2 regions of the Cohnella herbarum genome follow, and region 2 is predicted to be linked to the other one. Evidence: a T-box and tRNA genes for the amino acid it is inferred to sense, from the RefSeq annotation. Region 2 holds a T-box; the other holds one or more tRNA genes.

Region 1 (9,059 bases), 360 kb from region 2:
TATGATGAAGGGAAATCCGAATTTGTTCACATAAGCCTCATTGCAAGCACGGAATTCGGAATACTCTTCAGGGGACAAGCTGGTCAACCCTGCTCCCTGCTGCTCTTTCACCGAAAACTCAGTCATCTGCAGCCGGCTAGCCAGGTCGGGATGCTGCCTGAACAGCGCTATTTTCTCATCATTAGAAATCTGCTCGACGACAGCGATCATGCTTTGGTGCAATTTCGCTTTATTTACGAATGGCTGAGCCGCCCATGCTCGTTCTGCAACCCAGGGGGAATATTCAAAGATCGATCCAAGCGCTTCAACAAATTCATTCTGACCCATTTGGTTTAATTCATGGAGGGTATAGGTGTTCATGAAATGTCTCCTCTATCTGTTAAAATCCATGTGCGATGCCAGCATGTGCGGCGTAAGTGCGATCTTCTTGCAACTCCGTTTTTTCCTCGACATTGAACTGCTCCAGGTTGCGCATAAACTTCAGCATTCTTGGCGAAGGATTGCCGAACAAATCGTCTGGCGTTCCATCACCCGTGATCATGCCGTCCTCCATAAACAATAAGCGGGTCGATACATTGCGCGCAAAATTCATCTCATGCGTAACGACGACCATGGTCATCCCTTCTCTCGCCAGCTTCACCATAATTTCAAGGACCTCATGTACCAATTCAGGGTCGAGCGCTGAAGTGGGTTCGTCGAATAAGATGATTTTGGGCTCCATGGCCAACGCCCTGGCAATCGCCACCCGTTGTTGCTGACCGCCAGACAAGCTGGTCGGATATTCGTTGATTTTATCCTCCAAGCCGACTTTCTGAAGCAATTGCCTAGCTTTTGCTTCCGCCTGCTCACGAGGCACCTTATTTACGATACACGGACCTTCAATGATATTTTGCAGTATCGTCTTATTTGGCCACAGATTAAATTGCTGGAACACCATTCCGACCTGCTTTCGCAGCCAAGTGAGCTTCATCTTCGAGAAAAAGGTTAATTTCCCCTGTGAATTATTCTTGTAATGCACAAGCCTGTCATTAGCGTAAATTTGACCTTCCGTTGGAACCTCAAGCATGTTGATGCACCGCAGCAACGTGCTTTTGCCAGCGCCGCTTGGGCCAATGATGGAGACAACCTCTCCTTCCTTGATGTGGAGATCAATATTACGCAGTACGGACTTCTCCTTAAACTTTTTGTTCAAGTTATGAATCCGGATCATCGTTTCAGCCTCCTTAGTTCATTCTCAATTTCTTCTCGATGAATGCTTGAAACAGCATAATACAGCTCGTCATGGTCAGGTAGAGGACTCCGGCAACCCCTAATGTTTCCGCAACACTAAAGGTTGAATTGTATGCCCGTTGGGCGCCAAGCATCAAGTCAGGCACTGTGATGATCGATACTTGAGCCGATTCCTTCAGAATAATGACACTGTTATTAATATAGGGAGGGATAATTAACCGAACGGCTTGAGGAATCGTAATCCGGATCATTCTTTGCAAGGGATTCATTCCAACCGAATCCGCAGCCTCCAATTGTCCTTTATCTACAGACATTAAGCCTGCCCGGATAATTTCCGATTTGAAGGCTGCCGAAGCAATTGAACATGCGCAGAGCGCTGCTGCAAAAGCGGATAATTCCAATCCGAACGGCGTTGCGTAATAGAACCAAAACAGAACAAGCATAATGGGCACACCACGGAAAACCCAAACGTAGGTGAAAGTTACGCCTCTTAACAATCGAGAACTCGATAATCTCATAAGAGCAATGAAGTAGCCCAGTACAGTTGCACAAAATATAACTGAGAGCGATATTTTCAGGGTCGTAATTGCACCGCTCAAATAAATCGGCCAATAATTGGAGATGATGTCCCAGTTCATATTCCTCACACTCTTTTCAATAAAGGTCGCTCACTTGCTAATCCATTTATCCAGCAATTGCTGCAGGGATCCGTCCTGCTTCATCTCTTGAATGACTGAGTCTACAACAGCCTTCAGCTCAGGTTCATTCTTGCGGATGCCTACGCCGATATCCAACTCGTTATAGTGCTGTCCGACAACCTTCAGCTTCTCGCCGCCCGTGTCATGTTTGATAAAATCGTATGCTGCAATGCTTCCCGCTACATAGACGTCGATCCGGCCTAACTTCAAGTCGGCGATTGCTTCGCCATGGCCCGGGTATTGTTTCATTTCCTTGTAGCCGCCAATACCCTCTGCAGTTGATTGTGCACCCGAACCGCCAATTACACCGATGATTAGCCCGTCGAGCTCCGTTACATCCTTCACTGTGGTATTGCTTTCTTTCACCACTGCCACCGTCCCTAGAGAGGTATATTCTTCAGAGAAATCGATGACTTCCAGACGATCCGGATTCATCGTCGTACTGAACATCACCAAGTCTGATTTATCCGCAAGCATTGCAGGGATGAGTCCGGCTAAATTGCCCACTGACCATTCAAGCTCTACTCCGAGTTTTTCTGCAATCTTCTGCCCAATTTCAATGTCAACGCCTACAAGCTCTCCCTTCTCATCCATGAAGGTCATCGGTCTGAACGTACCGGATGTGCCAATATTCAATTTGCCGCGTTTTTTTATCTCGTCTACAGTGCCGCCCTGCGTGCTGGCTTCTGTGCTTTCCTTAGCGCTCTGCGAGGCAGTCGATGCTTCAGGCGTACTTGTCGCTTCCTTTGACCCACATGCGGACACCAACAATAACAACATCGCAAGTATTACAACAGATCCCATTTTCTTCATTGTTCTTCTCTCCTCATTGTGTTAAGTTTGATATCATTAATATGTCATTGACTATATAATAAGTATCAACTTCCGGTTTGTCATCGGTTATAATGACCAAAAAAAGGCAGGTTTCATAGTCGGAGTGTACAATCGGATCTGCTGTTCGCATCTTCCGTGTCATATTATATAACGTGGGTGATATCAATGACATTAGACGATTTGCTCCAAATTCCGGTTTTTCATGAAGCGAAAATGGTTGCGGGCCACAAGGGCTCCTCAAATACCGTGACCTCAGTGAATATGATGGATGCGCCAGATATTATCGATTTTCTAAAGCCGGAAGAACTTCTCTTAACGACTGCTTTTGCCGTGAAAGACCAGCCGGAAGCTCTGGAGACCCTCGTTAGCCTTATGGCTGGCAATGGATGCGCAGGACTGGGTATTAAAACAAAAAGATTTCTTTCCGAGATCCCTATTAATGTATTGAAGTTAGCCGATCGGTTAAGCTTCCCGATTATTGAACTGCCTCTTGACCAGGCACTCGGAGAGATGTTGGGCCAATCCCTAAGCTTTGTCCTCGAGAAGAAAACAGAGGAGCTGCGGTTTGCTTTAGAGATGCATCAGTCCTTTTCTCGGATGGCGATGAATGGCAAGGGGCTTACAGAGATTATCGATTCGCTTGCAACCTTATTGGAATGCCCAGTCCTTCTGCTGGATCGAAAACCGGAACCGCTTTCCTATTCCGTACATTTTGGGCACCCGCCCTATCAGATGATAATACCGACTATTCTTCGTTTTTATCTGGAGCATCCGGACCTGGATCCGGTCGTCAGACAGTTCTGTCTGCTAGACCCTACGCCAATGAGGCCAATTGAGATCATCGCTTACCCCATCAACACGGACCGCCATCAAGGAAGTCTGCTCGTATTGAATCCTTTGTTGAAAAGTATCCCGCTCCCGAGGCTCGTCGTCGAGCAAGTTGCTAACATCATCGGATTTGAAATGATGAAGAGGCAAGCTGTCAAGGAGAGGTCTCGTCGGTACAAGAATGAGTTTTTCTCCGATTTGATCGAAGGCCGCGTCGCATCGGATCAAGAAATTATCAATAGGGGGAAAAATTACGGACTTCTAAATTCATCCCCCTATATCTGCGTTGTGGCCAAAGAAGATCAGACTACGGACCATTTTCCTTATCGTATAGAGCACCGTTCTGCAGAAGACATCTATGCTAAGCGAGATTATTTGTATGCTCAATTAAAGTACGAATTTACCAAGTTAGGTCTTCCCTTTGTAATGTTCACGAAGAATGATCTCATTGTGCTGCTCTTTTCTTCACAACGAACAGAATCGAGCGAGGAAGCGTTGCTCAAACGGATCTCCACTGCGCAAGAGCAGCTTTACCAGCGTTTATCCATTCCGGTTTCTTTTGGAGTCGGTACGCCCGTCGAGCAATTAATAGATATTCCATTGACTTATTCTCAGGCATTCGATGCCTTACAGTCCGGTTTTCTGGCAAACATGCGGATGTTTGTTCAGTCCTATCGGGCCAAAGAAACGGTAGATTTGCTTCGCTTAATTAACAACGAAGATTTAATTGAATTTTGGCGGGACAGTTTTAAGGAGTTGTTGAAAAAAGAGGATAAAGAAAAAGAGGACCTAATGAAAACGCTGCGGGTCTATTTGGACAATCAATGTCAAATTGCCGAAACGGCCAAACAGCTCTATATCCATCGCAATACCGTCATTTACCGCTTGGATAAATGCGAGCAGCTGACGAATCGGCATCTACGCGACCCGAGCGATTCCTTGCGTTTGCGCATCGCTTTCGTCATCGATTCGTTGCTGCAATAAAATCGTTCAAGCTAAAAGCCGCGATTTTCGCGGCTTGATCATGGCATCGGTGGGGATTCATATTTTAGTATTCGAGTGCACGGCTTTGTATAAAATGGCACAATTTTGTTTTGGTTCTAAGGAGGATTCGTGTTATAATGACTATTGCTGTGGCTCCGTAGCTCAGCGGATAGAGCGACGGTTTCCTAAACCGCAGGTCGGAGGTTCAAGTCCTCTCGGGGCCGCCATTTATAAAATGTTGAAGAACCGTGCCGATGCGCGGTTCTTTTTTATGGTTTGCTCTAGTAAAAATGTTCTTCAGATAACATTTATTGGTTGACGCTTTTCGTTGGCCCGTGATATAGTCTTCGTATTCATTTAATCAAGAAAAGGGAGGTCGCCACCGATGCAAAACCAGATCAACGCTCAACAATCCAACTTCATAGCCTTGTATCGATCGGCTGATCCCGTCGTGCGTATGCATTAATTGTCCTCATGTATACCTCAACCCCGGGCGGTTACGCCTGGGGTTTTCTGTTTCCTTCTCCAGGGTTCCCGCCCTTACGGTCGCGACGGTCATGCCTGCGTTGCTTTTACTTAGAAAGGGGCCCCGCCATGCCGCCTAAACAATCGCTCTCTATGTCCTGGCTTCTCCAATATCTTCGCCCCGTTAAGTGGCGATTGACCCTCTTGTTGTTCATCCTGCTGATTTCGATCGCTTTACAACTCATCAATCCGCAGATCGTGCAGCGCTTTATCGATCAGGCGACCGGCTCTGGAACGATCTCCAGCCTGCTGGCGCTAGCGGGTCTATACCTCGGCGTCGCCGTTCTGAACCAGCTCTTCACGGTATCGCTCGACTATCTCGGGAACGACGTGGCTTGGCGCTCGACCAATCGGATTCGGGCCAGTCTGCTCAAGCACACTTTGCGGCTGGATATGAGATTCCACAATAGGAAAACGCCTGGCGAAATGATCGAACGAATCGACGGGGACGTCACTCACATGTCGAATTTCTTCGGGATGTTCATCGTGCAGATCGTAGGAAGCTTCGTGCTACTCACGGGTATTCTTGGGTATATGTTCATCTACAGCTTACCGATCGCCGCAACCATGACTGCGTTCACCTGCCTGTCCGTCGGAGTCATGTTCGCCATCCGCAACTTAGGCGTGAAGGCTTCCCAGGCGGAGCGTCAAGCAAACGCTTCCTTGTTCGGCCTAATCGAGGAAAGAATATCGGGTATCGAAGACGTCCAAGCCAACGGGGGCGTTCCGCGCTTGATGAATCGTTATCATCGGGCGATGCGATCCGTCTTCAGAAGCGGCCTCAAAGCATGGATGCTCCGCGTCACGCCGTGGAACGTCACGGTCGTCTTATTCACGATCTCGGTCACGGCAGTGCTTCTAATAAGCGTTCGACTATATTTGCACGGCCAGATTACGCTCGGCACGCTATTCCTCTTCTTCCAATACACGCAAATGCTGAACGATCCGATCGAACAACTCGGCAACCAGATGCAGGAATTCCAGAAGGCGAAATCAGGCATGCTCCGTTCCCGGGAGCTACTCTCTTTGCAAAGCGAGATTAAAGAGGGAGATGAAGATGAACTCCCTGAAGGCCCGCTCTCCGTATGTTTCGAACAAGTGAACTTCAGCTACAACGAGGATCTACGGGTGCTGCACGACATCAGCTTTGAACTCAAGCCCGGGGAGCGCCTCGGGGTTGTAGGGCGCACAGGAAGCGGCAAATCCAGCATCAGCCGTCTGCTGCTCCGACTGTACAACATTGATAATGGCGCTATTCGGGTCGGAGGCGTGGATATCCGTTCATTGCGACTGGAGGCGCTCTACCGAAGGGTGGGCATGGTTACCCAGGACGTTCAATTGTTCGACGGCACGCTCAGAGATAATTTGACGCTTTTCAATCCCGACCTGTCTGACGAAGAAGTCTTCGAGACGACCGAACGGCTCGGGCTTCGGCCTTGGATCGACGCGATGCCGCACGGTCTGGATACCCATCTATCGGCCGGAGGTGCGTCCCTTTCCGCCGGTGAAGCACAATTGTTCGCATTGACGCGGGTTTTCTTGACCAAGCCGAGTTTGGTCATTCTTGACGAACCGTCCTCGAGGCTCGATGCCGCGACGGAGGCCACCCTGCAGACGGCCGTGGATCAATTGCTGGAGCGCTGCACCGGAATTATAATTGCTCACCGTATATCTACGCTCGACAACGTCGATAAGATTATGGTCCTTCGCGAAGGACGCTTGATAGAATTCGGGATGAGGGAAGCGTTAGCGCACAACCCGTCATCGGAATACTTTCGGTTGCTGCAAACCGACCGACAGGAGGAATTAGCATGACCGTCACCCGGTTCTTGGGGCGCTTATTTCGATACAACCCCTCCCTATATATCATCAACGGATTATTATGGGGTATCTTTCATGCCTTACCCGTTGGTATAGGACTAGGCATGAAATGGTTCTTCGACCGAGCCACGGGCCAATCCCACGATTTCCTATGGCTCGCGTTTCCGCTTATTGTTGTCGGCCTTATCAGATTTACGAGAGTAGGCATGTTCTACGTTGCCTTTTACAAATGGGTAACCTACATCTACCATCTGCAAGCCGTTCTGCGCAATAATTTGCTGGAAGGAATTATGCGATGGCCCGGCCGCAACTTGCCCGCGTCCCCCGGCGAAGCCATGACCCGCTTCCGGGAAGACGTGGACGAGGTGGTCGATTACGTGGAGTCTTGGGTCGACTTCTGGGGTCGGGTGATATATGCCGTCACCTGCGTAGTGGTGATGGCCCGAATTAACTGGCTAATCACGTGCGTGGCCATTCTTCCGCTCATGGTCGTCACTCTGCTAAACAATTTGTCCGGTAACCGCGCGAGAAAATACTCCCAGTTAAACAGGGAAGCGACCGGCCGCATTACCGGCTTCATCGCCGAGACGTTCGGAGCCGCTCAAGCCGTTAAGCTGGGGCAAGCGGAAGAACATGTGCTGAACCGATTCCTGACGCTGAACGAAAACCGGCGGAAGGCGGCGCTTCGCGACAATCTGTTCAAGCAGTGGATGAAATCGCTGAACCAGCATGTGCTCAGCATCTGTACGGGCGTCATACTCTTAATGTGCGCATCTGAGATGAAGGCTGGCCGATTCACCGTCGGCGATTTCGCGCTCTTCACCTCTTACCTGACTACTTTCTCGTTCAGCATTTCCTTGTTCGGCTACATGGTTTTCCAGCATAAGCGATTACGGGTCGCTCTCAATCGGATGAGGATTCTGTTTCGTCCCGGCGAGGAAGACAGAGTCGCGGAACACAGCAAGATTTATCTGTACGGCGATCCTCCCAATGTCACTGAACCGGACGCTAACGAGGGTGACCGCCTGCGAAGCCTGGAAGTACGCGGGCTCGCGTACAAATATCCGAAGTCCGAGAATGGAATAAGAGACATCAGCTTCCGGTTGGAACGCGGCGAGTTTCTGGTCATCACGGGAAGGATCGGCTCGGGCAAATCGTCATTGGTGCGAACGCTTCTAGGACTGCTCCCGAAGACGGACGGGACGATTGAATGGAACGGACGCTTAGTGGAGGATCCCGCCAACTTTCTTAAGCCGCCAAGAACTTCCTACACGCCGCAAGTACCCCGGTTGTTCAGCGACTCGCTTCGCGAGAACATTACGCAGGGTAAGAGCACGTCGGATGACGATTTCGACCGGGTTATCCGGTTGGCCGTAATGGAACAGGATCTTCAGACGCTGGAAAACGGACTCGAGACGTTCGTCGGTCCTCGAGGCGTGATGTTGTCCGGCGGACAGGTTCAACGCGCCGCAACGGCGCGGATGTTGTTGACGCAATCCGATTTGTTCATCTTCGACGATCTGTCCAGCGCTCTCGATGTCGAGACGGAAAAAGTGCTATGGGAGCGACTATTCCAAGAACGGGATATTACCTGTATCGCGGTATCTCATCGCCGAGCGGCGCTTGCTCGCGCAGATCATATTATCGTCTTGAAGGATGGCCGGATAGAGGCTGAAGGGACTCTCTCGGAGCTGCTTGCGACCAGCGCAGAAATGCAACTGTTATGGCAAGGGGCGGAATCGTCTCCGGAGGAAGCAAATGATAAGGCCGCCGAGCAGCCTGCTTGATGGATAAAATGCGGTTAGCTCGATTAACGTTAGCCAGGAAGCGGTCCGAACGGAGGCATCCGAACCCTTACCCAACTGCGACGGGTTTAACCGCCTGGATCGCCAGGATTCGCTCAATGGCGAGCGTTCGAAATCCGCGCTTATTGAAGTCGAATACGCGAGCCTTTCCGTTACGAATCGCATAAAGATCTACGCGGCGTTGAGAGAATTTACCGCGAGTATCGACATAGATGAGATCGACTTTCCGACCGATAAAATTTTCGAAGTCTAATCCGGGAATCTTGTTCATCCTTAATCCCTCCAAAAATAAGAACATTTGTTCTTATTATAGTGGAACGAGGTATCCCTGCAC
Region 2 (9,059 bases):
TATAACATGATTATTTATCTTGCGGGGCTTCAGGGGATTTCGAAGGACTTGTACGAGGCGGCGAAAATAGACGGCGCAGGACCGATGAGGAGTTTTTTCAAGATTACGCTGCCTATGCTGTCGCCAACGACTTTTTTCGTCATGATTACCAGCATCATTCATTCGTTCCAAGTATTCATCGCCGTATTCGTCATGACGAAAGGCGGACCGGGATCTTCGACGACGGTGCTCACGTATTATTCGTACCGCACGGGCTTCGACTTCTACAAGATGGGTTACTCGTCGGCCATGGCGTGGATATTGTTCTTGATCATCTTCTTGATCACCTTCCTGCAATGGCAAGGACAAAAACGCTGGGTGCACTACTAAGCGGTTCGCTTAGGAAAGGGGGAGTAAGTGTTGAACGATCAAGTTACGGGCGTTCGCCCGGCTATGTTAAAATTGCTGCTGACCGTTGTACTGGGCGCATTCGGCGTTGCGATGGTATTACCGTTTCTCTGGATGCTGTCCACGTCTTTCAAAGTACCGATAGACGTCTTTAATTATCCGATCGAATGGATACCGAAGAACTTTAATTGGAACAACTACTCGCGCGTCTGGAACGGATCGCAGCCGTTCGATTTGTATTATTTCAACTCCGTCAAGGTAACGATTATTACGGTGTTGGGAACGGTCATCATTTGTTCCGCCGCGGCTTATGGATTCGCGCGAATTCAATTTAAGGGTAGAGATGCCGTATTCTTCATTTTCTTGGCAACGCTTATGATACCGGATCAAGTCACGTTGGTGCCCCGGTTTATCATTTTCAATTATCTCGGCATTTACGACACCCATGCGGCATTGATATTGCCGGGGATGTTTACCGCATTCGGCGTGTTTCTGCTTCGGCAATTTTACGTGGGCATTCCCGAGGATTTCTCCGAGGCTGCCAAAATCGAAGGGGCAGGCCACTTCCAGACGTGGATACGCATTATCGTTCCGCTATCGAAACCTTCGCTTGTGTCTTTAGTGATCTTGAGCTTCACTTGGAACTGGAATGAATTCGTTAACCCGCTCGTTTTCCTGGCCTCTAAGGAGCTGTATACGATTCCGCTCGGGCTCACCAACTTCATCGATGAATCCGGAACGGACTACACCTTGATGATGGCGGCGGCGGTCAGCTCGATACTGCCCGTCATCCTCTTGTTCCTCGCTTGCCAGAAATGGTTCATCGAGGGGGTGGTGTCCAGCGGCGTGAAGGGCTGATCGGTCCATGCGATGTACGATAACAACAACTGAAAAGGGAGATGTCGTATGAATAAAGTGAAAACGTCTAGTTTGATGCTCGTGTTGATTCTGGCTCTTATCGTTACGGGATGTAGCTCCAATAATAATAATAATAATAGTAAGCCTTCTGCCTCCGCGGGAGAAAACGGTTCGAATAACGTCATCAAATTGAAGTTCTGGGGAGCAGTCCCGGAGGAGAACGGACCGAAACAAGCGGTGGAGAACTGGAACAAAGCCAATCCGGACATTCAGGTCGAATACGTTCGCTTCGTGAACGACGAAAGCGGCAATACGAAGCTTGAAACGGCGTTGCTGGCGGGCGATCAAGTCGATCTGTTCATTAACTACCGCATGGACAAGCTGTCCAAGCGGATTGACGCAGGCATGGTCGAGCCTCTTGATAGCTATATCGAGAAAAGCGCTTTTAACGTGGAAGAGAATTTCGGATCGAACGCGATCACGAAGTTCGAGGACAAAACCTATTATATTCCGGCTATTATCTTGAATGATTTCGTGACGTTGAACAAATCCTTCTTGGACGAAGCGGGCTTGGCCATCCCCGAGCAATGGACTTGGGATCAATACATGGATTACGCGGCTAAGCTGACGAAGGGAGACGGCGCGGACAAGCGTTGGGGCTCGTACACCGACCTGCTGCAGCCGAAAATCTTCGAATATCTCGATAAAGCGGTGAAAACCGAGTTGGGCCCGGACGCTTTCTACAAACAAGACGGAACGAGCAATTTCGATAACCCGGCATTCAAGCAGTATTTCGATATTATGTATAACCTCGAGAAAACGCTCAAAGCGCAGCCGCCGATCGCGGAAGCTAAAGCAACGAAGATGGAAGGGATTCAACTCTACCTGACTAACAAAGTCGCGATGCACTGGATCGGCACGGCAAGCTTGCGCAACATCAAGAATACGACGGATTATCCGCATGATTTCATTACGGCGTTCGCTCCGCCTCCGAAGCTTACCGAGAATAGCGCTTATTTGGGCGGCGGCACGGGTTATCTGGATTTCACGACGATCAACGCGCGTTCCCAGAACAAAGACGCGGCATGGAAGTTCATGCAATGGTACGTAACCGAAGGCAATGAGCCTTTGATAGCGGGAGGTCGCGTGCCGGCTTGGAAGAAGGCGGACAAGGACAAAGTGGCGTCTCTCATCCTGGGCGAAAATCCGGAGAAGCTGTTCGACGTGGATTCCTTCAAGCGGGTCGTATTCGCGAACGTGGATTATGTTCGCGACACCAAATTCGATCATCTTGCGGAAATTCAGAAGATCGTCGAAGAAGAAGGCGAACGCGTGCTCATCGGAGAGAAGCCGACGGCGGACGCGGTGAAATCCATGAAGGAACGTGCGGACAAATTGCTGAAAAGCTCTAAATAAACGGTAAATCGGGAAGGGATGAACATCTGTGCGTAACAATCAAATTTCTTACGATACGAATATTCCGGTCATCGGCGACGTCGACGTTCTCGTGATCGGCGGCGGCCCGGCGGGAATCGGAGCAGCTCTCGCCGCTGCAAGAGCGGGAGCGAAGACGGCTTTGGTAGAGCGTTACGGATTTCTCGGGGGCAACGCGACGGCGGGCTTGGTCGGGCCTTTCATGAACTCTTATAGCGATGACGGCAAGACTCAGCTTGTTAAAGGCGTGTTCGATGAATTGGTACGGAGGATGGAATCGTTCGGCGGAGCGGTTCACCCCGAGCAAGTGAGAACGGGAAGCGCCTATTCCGGCTTCTTCAGCAAAGGGCACGACCATGTGACGCCATTCGATCCCGAGGCCGTTAAGCTCGCTGCGGCGGAAATGATGGAGGAAGCGGGAGTACGGATGTTCATGCACACCTTCTTCGTCGATTCCATCGTGGAGGACGGCAGGGTGAACGGCGCTCTCATCGTGAACAAGTCGGGCTTGCAGGCTATTCGCGCCAAGGTAACGGTAGACTGCAGCGCCGACGGAGACGTGGCGTTCCGTGCCGGAGCGGAGCTCGAAGTAGGCAGGAAATCGGACGGGCTTACCCAGCCGATGACGATGTTCTTCCGCGTGGCCGGAGTGAACGACGAAGAAATTCTGAAATACGTCGAGGATCACCCGGAGGAGCGGGATCTGTTGTTCGGCAGCTTGATCGCGGAGAAGCGGGAAGCGGGAGAATGGACGGTCAACAAAAACCACCTAGGCATTTATCGTACGACTCAGGCCGGAGTATGGCGAGTGAATACGAGCCGGGTACAAGGACTCGCGGGCACGAATGCGGAGGATCTGTCCAAGGCGGAGTTGGAAGGACGCCGTCAAGTATTCGAGCTGCTGGCTTTCTTCCGCAAGTACTTTCCGGGCTTCCGGAATGCGGTGCTCGTCGATACGGCAACGCAGATCGGCGTCCGCGAGACGAGAAGACTTGTCGGAGAATATATGCTGACTTCCGAAGATTTGATCAGCGGACGTTCCTTCGAAGATGTCATCGCTCTCTATGGCTATCCGATCGATATTCACAGTCCTAACGAAGTGACGACCGAGTTCAGCAAAGAATTCAAGACGGCGAATATTTATCAGATGCCTTATCGTATTCTCGTTCCGCAGAAAGTAAACGGACTGCTCGTTGCCGGCCGGTGCGTGTCCGCGACGCATGAAGCGCTCGGAGCGATCCGGGTCATGCCTTGCGCATTCGCGTTGGGACAAGCCGCGGGAGCGGGAGCGGCATTAGCGTCGGCTTCGGGAATCGAGCCGCGTAACGTAAATATCCGCGAGTTGCATCAAACCTTGCTTGCGCAGGATGTCGTTTTGCCTGCCGGTATCGCTTAATGAGCGACGGCGTATCGTACGCGAAGGAGTTAACGAACAAGAGCGGTTCCTTGAAGGTGCTCGTCTATCCGAACGGAACAGCCACATTGCGAACGGAGGAATAGAAATGAACATGATGAGCGCTCTTGTCGTGGAGAGCCCCGGTAATGCCGTTGTTCTTCAGGTGCCCATCCCTCGCGCTAAGAAAGGCGAGATTGTCGTTCGAGTCAAAAGAGCGGGGATTTGCGGTACGGATCTTCATATTTATAAAGGAGAGTATTTATCTCCTTATCCGATCATTCCCGGACATGAGTTTTCCGGCGTCGTCCACGAGGTGGGTAACGGAGCCGAGCGGTTTCAAGTCGGAGACCGAGTAAGCGCCGAACCGAACTTATCGTGCGGTCGCTGTCGCTTCTGTCTATCGGGCCGCGCTAACCATTGCGACAACTGGGCGGCGATCGGCGTTACGCTTCCCGGCGCAATGGCGGAATACGTCGCCGTGCCCGAGGAGCTTGCAACGAAGCTGCCGGATTCGTTATCGTTCGCGCAAGGGGCATTCATCGAGCCCGTCGCCTGCGTTGTACATGCTTTGAATCGGCTAAGTCCCAGGACGGGAGACCGCGCGCTTCTATTCGGCGCAGGGGCGATGGGCCAACAATGGGTACAGGCCTTGGCGCGTTCGGGCGTTTCGGAGTTAGTCGTCGTCGATCTTGCGGAGGAAAAGCTGGAGCTTGCCATGCGGTGGGGAGCGACTCAGGTGTTGCAGGCGGGTTCGGCCGCGACGCAGTTGCAGGGACGAACGGGGAAAGACGGCTTCGATATCGTCATCGATACGACCGGAGTCCCTCGGGTTATCGCGAATTCGTTCCAGTATATCGGACCATGCGGCCGTTATGTTCAGTTCGGCGTAACGAAGGAGGACGATTCCGTCCAGCTACGGACGTTCGATCTTTACCAACTCGAATGGACGTTTATCGGTTCGATGGCGCTTAACCATACTTTCGCTCCGGCGCTTGCTTGGCTTGAGTCCGGACGAGTAAGCACGGAACATCTCGTGACCCGCGAGCTGACGCTCGAAAGCGCCGTGAAGTATTTACAGGGCGACCGTTCGCCGAAAGATATGAAAGTACAGATTTCGTTCGAATAGATACGAGCAAAAGGATTGGTTCTACAAGAAAGCAGATCGAAATAAGGAAAAGACGGCGCTGGGATATGAACCGTGACTCCATAGAAGGGCGCTTTGAAAAAAAGCGAACCTCTTTGGGGTAACGGTTCGATAAGTCCTCCTGAGCTGTCTTTTTTTTATGTTAATATATTGATTTATTGCGGAAGGCTGTCCGAGAAGCCATTGATCTTCGGCAGCCTCTTTTCCGCGTTTAATCCCGCCGATACGTCGATCACATCTCCCTAGGAGCTTTAATCCCCAGCAAGCCAAGCCCATCCTTCAACACGTTGGCAACCGCGGCGGCCAAGCTCAATTTGGATAGAACCTCGGTTTTGTCGGCATCGTCGGCGATGATTTTACCGGAATTGTAGAAACGGTTGAAGGCTTTGGCCAAGTCCAGAAGAAATCTGGCGACGGCGAACGGCTCATGATCGCGTAACGCTTCCTGCAATGCGGCATCGTATCTGGACAACGTCTTCAGGCACTCCCAAGCCGTTTCCGACGAGAGATGTGCACCGTTCACGAAATGCTCGCCTTGCAACACTTCATAATCGCCCTTCCTGAGCAAAGCGCATATACGCGCATGCGTGTACTGCAAGTAAGGACCCGTCTCCCCATCGAAGCTGACCGCTTCCTCCAGATTGAAGTCGACCGACAATTGACGATGGTGCTTCAAGTCTCCGAAAATAACCGCTCCGACGCCGACCGCTTCCGCGACCGTCTGTTTATCCGGAAGGTGCGGATTCTTCTCGTCGATAATGTCCAGCGCCCGCTGGACGGCTTCGTCGAGAACCTCTTCGAGGAATACGACCTTGCCTTTACGGGTGGACATCTTCTTGCCGTTAACGGTCATGAGCCCGAACGGCACATGACGGCATTGTTCCGCCCACGTATAGCCCATTTTGCCCAGAACGGAAAACACTTGTTGGAAATGCAACGTTTGCTCGGCTCCGACGACGTACAAAATGGAATCCGCTCCTAAAGCTTGTTTCCTGTACATTGCGGTAGCGAGATCGCGTACGGCATAGATCGTCGAGCCGTCCTTCTTGAGGATGAGGCATGGAGGCAGCTCTTGCTCCTCCAAGCGAACGATCTGCGCTCCTTCGCTTTCCTCCAGCAGCGCTTTCTCCCGAAGCTCGCGAACGACGGCATCGATCTTGTCGTTGTAGAAGCTTTCGCCGGTGAAATGATCGAAGCTCACGCCCAAACGGTCATACACCTTATGAAATTCCTTCATGCTCTCGTCGACGAAATATTGCCAGAGGTCGCGGGTTTCCGGATCTCCTTGTTCCAGCCTCGCGAACGCTTCCCTTGCTTCATCCTCGAGCGCGGGCTCGCGTTCGACCTCCTCGTGAAACTTCACGTACAGCCTTAAGCTCTCTTTGATCGGCGCAAGCTCGAGCTCTACCCGGCTTCCCCATTTGCGATAGGCTACGATAAGCTTGCCGAACTGCGTTCCCCAATCCCCGAGATGATTCACGTTAATGACTTCGTGGCCCGTCGCCCGGTACAGGTTGACCAAAGCGTTGCCGATCATCGTCGAACGCAGGTGACCGATACCGAACGGCTTCGCGATATTTGGGGACGACATGTCGATGAGCACGCGCTTGCCTTTTCCGATATCGGAATGTCCGTAACTCGTTTCCGAGGCGCTGGCGACAATGTCGCTTTTCCAATGGTCGGCTTGGAAGAATAGGTTCAAGTATCCTCCGACGGCCAATGCCCGCACGGCGCTTTGATCGGCGTTGATTCGTTCGGCGAATTGCTCCGCGATCTTCTGCGGGGCTAGGCGCATCGTTTTCGCAAAGGCGAAACAGGGCAAGGAAACGTCGCCCAGTTCCTTCTGCGGCGGATATTCGAGCTTGTCGAACAGCTCTCCGGCAGTTACGGCAACGTAAGGTGCCAATAAGCTTGACGCGATGTGCATGAGCATGATTGAAATCCTCCTTGAAAAATGACTGGATTGGGACGTGCTGGGACAAGGGGGCGAGCGAATTTCGGCGAAAAATACAAAAAACCCCGTCTCGTAAGAGACGGAGGTCGTTTCCGCGGTACCACTCTTTTGGCATTCCCGTAAGGAATCCACTCATAAGGTTAACGGCATGCAGCCGGATTTCCCTAATACGCGATCGATTTCAGGAAATCAACTCCCGAGTGCGGTTCTCTCGCCCTCCTGTGCCGGCTTGCACCAACCCGGCTCGCTGCGTGACAGGGACAGACGCGATACTCTCTCGTTCATCGTCTTTTTTTATTATATTTCATTATAGCCATTTCCAACGGGCAGGCACAAGGGTGAAATAGAAAGATTTCCGGGCGAACCTCAATCATTGTATTTGAATTGATCAATCGATCTGTATATAGTAATAACAAGAGTAAAGGGAACTGGGAGAGGGACTTATGCCGGACAAAAGGAGCGTAATCGTCGATTTCCGCAGCCGGCAAGACGGCGATGTTCGACAGCTTACCTTGCATGGGGAGCTGTACCGGCTGCAATCCGGGTGGACGCTCGTCTATCGGGAACCGCCCGACGAGAACGGAAACGAGACGACGAATACGCTGTTCGTCCACGCGGACGAATTGCGGCTCAGAAGAAGAGGATCGATCTTCTTCGAGATGAGTTTCCGCGAAGGGGTCTCGCTTCCGGGCAAGATGGAAACCCCTTACGGACCTCATGACGTACAAGCTCTAACGTCTCTACTAGACATCGGGCTGACGGAATCCGGAGGCGGCGTCGAGTGGAAATACGATTTGCTTATGCAAGATCAAACGGTCGGAAGCTTTCATATCCGGCTCGATATTCGGGAGGAACACGTAGGATGAACGTATTGGAACAATTGCAAGTATCCGTGAAGGAGGCGCTTGCGGAAGCGGTATTGGAAGCGGGTCTCGTAGCGACCAAGGACGAGCTGCCGACGATCGCGTTGGAAGTGCCTAAAGACAAGACGCATGGCGACCTGGCGACGAACCTGGCCATGCAGCTGACGAAGATCGCGAAGAAAAATCCTAGGCAGATCGCGGAAGCGATCATCGAGAAGCTGGGCACCGGCCGCGCTTCTATTCAACTAGCAGAGATCGCGGGGCCGGGATTCATCAATTTCAGGCTGGACAAGAGTTACCTGCATCCGATCGTAGGCGAAGTGCTTACGCAGGGCAGCCGATACGGCGAAGTGAATGCCGGACAAGGCAAAAGAGTGCAGGTCGAGTTCGTTAGCGCGAATCCGACGGGCAGCCTCCACTTGGGCCATGCCCGGGGAGCGGCGGTCGGCGATGCGCTATGCAATGTACTATCGGCCGCAGGATACGAAGTGACGCGAGAGTATTATATTAACGATGCCGGCAATCAGGTGAATAATCTGGCTCGCTCTATCGAGGCTCGGTATCGCCAAGCGCTGGGTCAGGCGGCCGAGATGCCGGAAGACGGTTATCACGGCGAAGACATCGTCGGATTCGCCAAGGAATTGGCGGAGCAAGAGGGCGACCGTTTGCTCTCCCTCGGCGACGAAGAACGTTTCGATTTTTTCCGTACGTACGGACTCGACAAGGAGTTAGCCAAAATCAAACGGGATCTGGCGCGCTTCGGCGTTCTGTTCGATGAATGGTATAGCGAAACGTCCTTGTACGAGAACGACAAAGTGACCGAAGTACTCGCGGCGCTCCGGGCTCAAGGTCACGTATACGAGGAAGAAGGGGCAGTCTGGCTCTCCTCGACTACGTTCGGGGACGACAAGAACAGAGTACTCGTTAAGAACGACGGCAGTTATACGTATTTGACGCCGGATGCGGCTTACCATATGGATAAGTACAAACGCGGGTTCGATCAAATGATCAATATTTGGGGAG

The links. A T-box is a leader RNA that pairs with one kind of tRNA and senses whether it is charged. The one in region 2 lies ahead of argS (arginine--tRNA ligase), so its partner is inferred to be a tRNA-Arg.
Region 1: it encodes a tRNA-Arg, which carries the amino acid that the T-box ahead of argS (arginine--tRNA ligase) is inferred to sense. The anticodon was not compared.

What each region holds. Positions count from the first base shown of each region.
Region 1 is NZ_CP051680.1:5,609,706-5,618,764, reverse strand. Features, by position in the region: gene uraD (2-oxo-4-hydroxy-4-carboxy-5-ureidoimidazoline decarboxylase) at 1-360, opposite strand, end outside; gene HH215_RS23910 (amino acid ABC transporter ATP-binding protein) at 380-1,210, opposite strand; gene HH215_RS23905 (amino acid ABC transporter permease) at 1,224-1,868, opposite strand; gene HH215_RS23900 (ABC transporter substrate-binding protein) at 1,899-2,741, opposite strand; gene HH215_RS23895 (PucR family transcriptional regulator) at 2,928-4,574, shown strand; tRNA gene HH215_RS23890 (tRNA-Arg) at 4,726-4,801, shown strand; gene HH215_RS23885 (ABC transporter ATP-binding protein) at 5,169-6,914, shown strand; gene HH215_RS23880 (ABC transporter ATP-binding protein) at 6,911-8,707, shown strand; gene HH215_RS23875 (hypothetical protein) at 8,775-8,996, opposite strand.
Region 2 is NZ_CP051680.1:5,971,186-5,980,244, forward strand. Features, by position in the region: gene HH215_RS25450 (carbohydrate ABC transporter permease) at 1-369, shown strand, start outside; gene HH215_RS25455 (carbohydrate ABC transporter permease) at 400-1,245, shown strand; gene HH215_RS25460 (extracellular solute-binding protein) at 1,294-2,661, shown strand; gene HH215_RS25465 (FAD-dependent oxidoreductase) at 2,690-4,075, shown strand; gene HH215_RS25470 (zinc-dependent alcohol dehydrogenase family protein) at 4,182-5,201, shown strand; gene argS (arginine--tRNA ligase) at 5,452-7,152, opposite strand; T-box leader at 7,246-7,467, opposite strand; gene HH215_RS25480 (YwiB family protein) at 7,617-8,039, shown strand; gene argS (arginine--tRNA ligase) at 8,036-9,059, shown strand, end outside.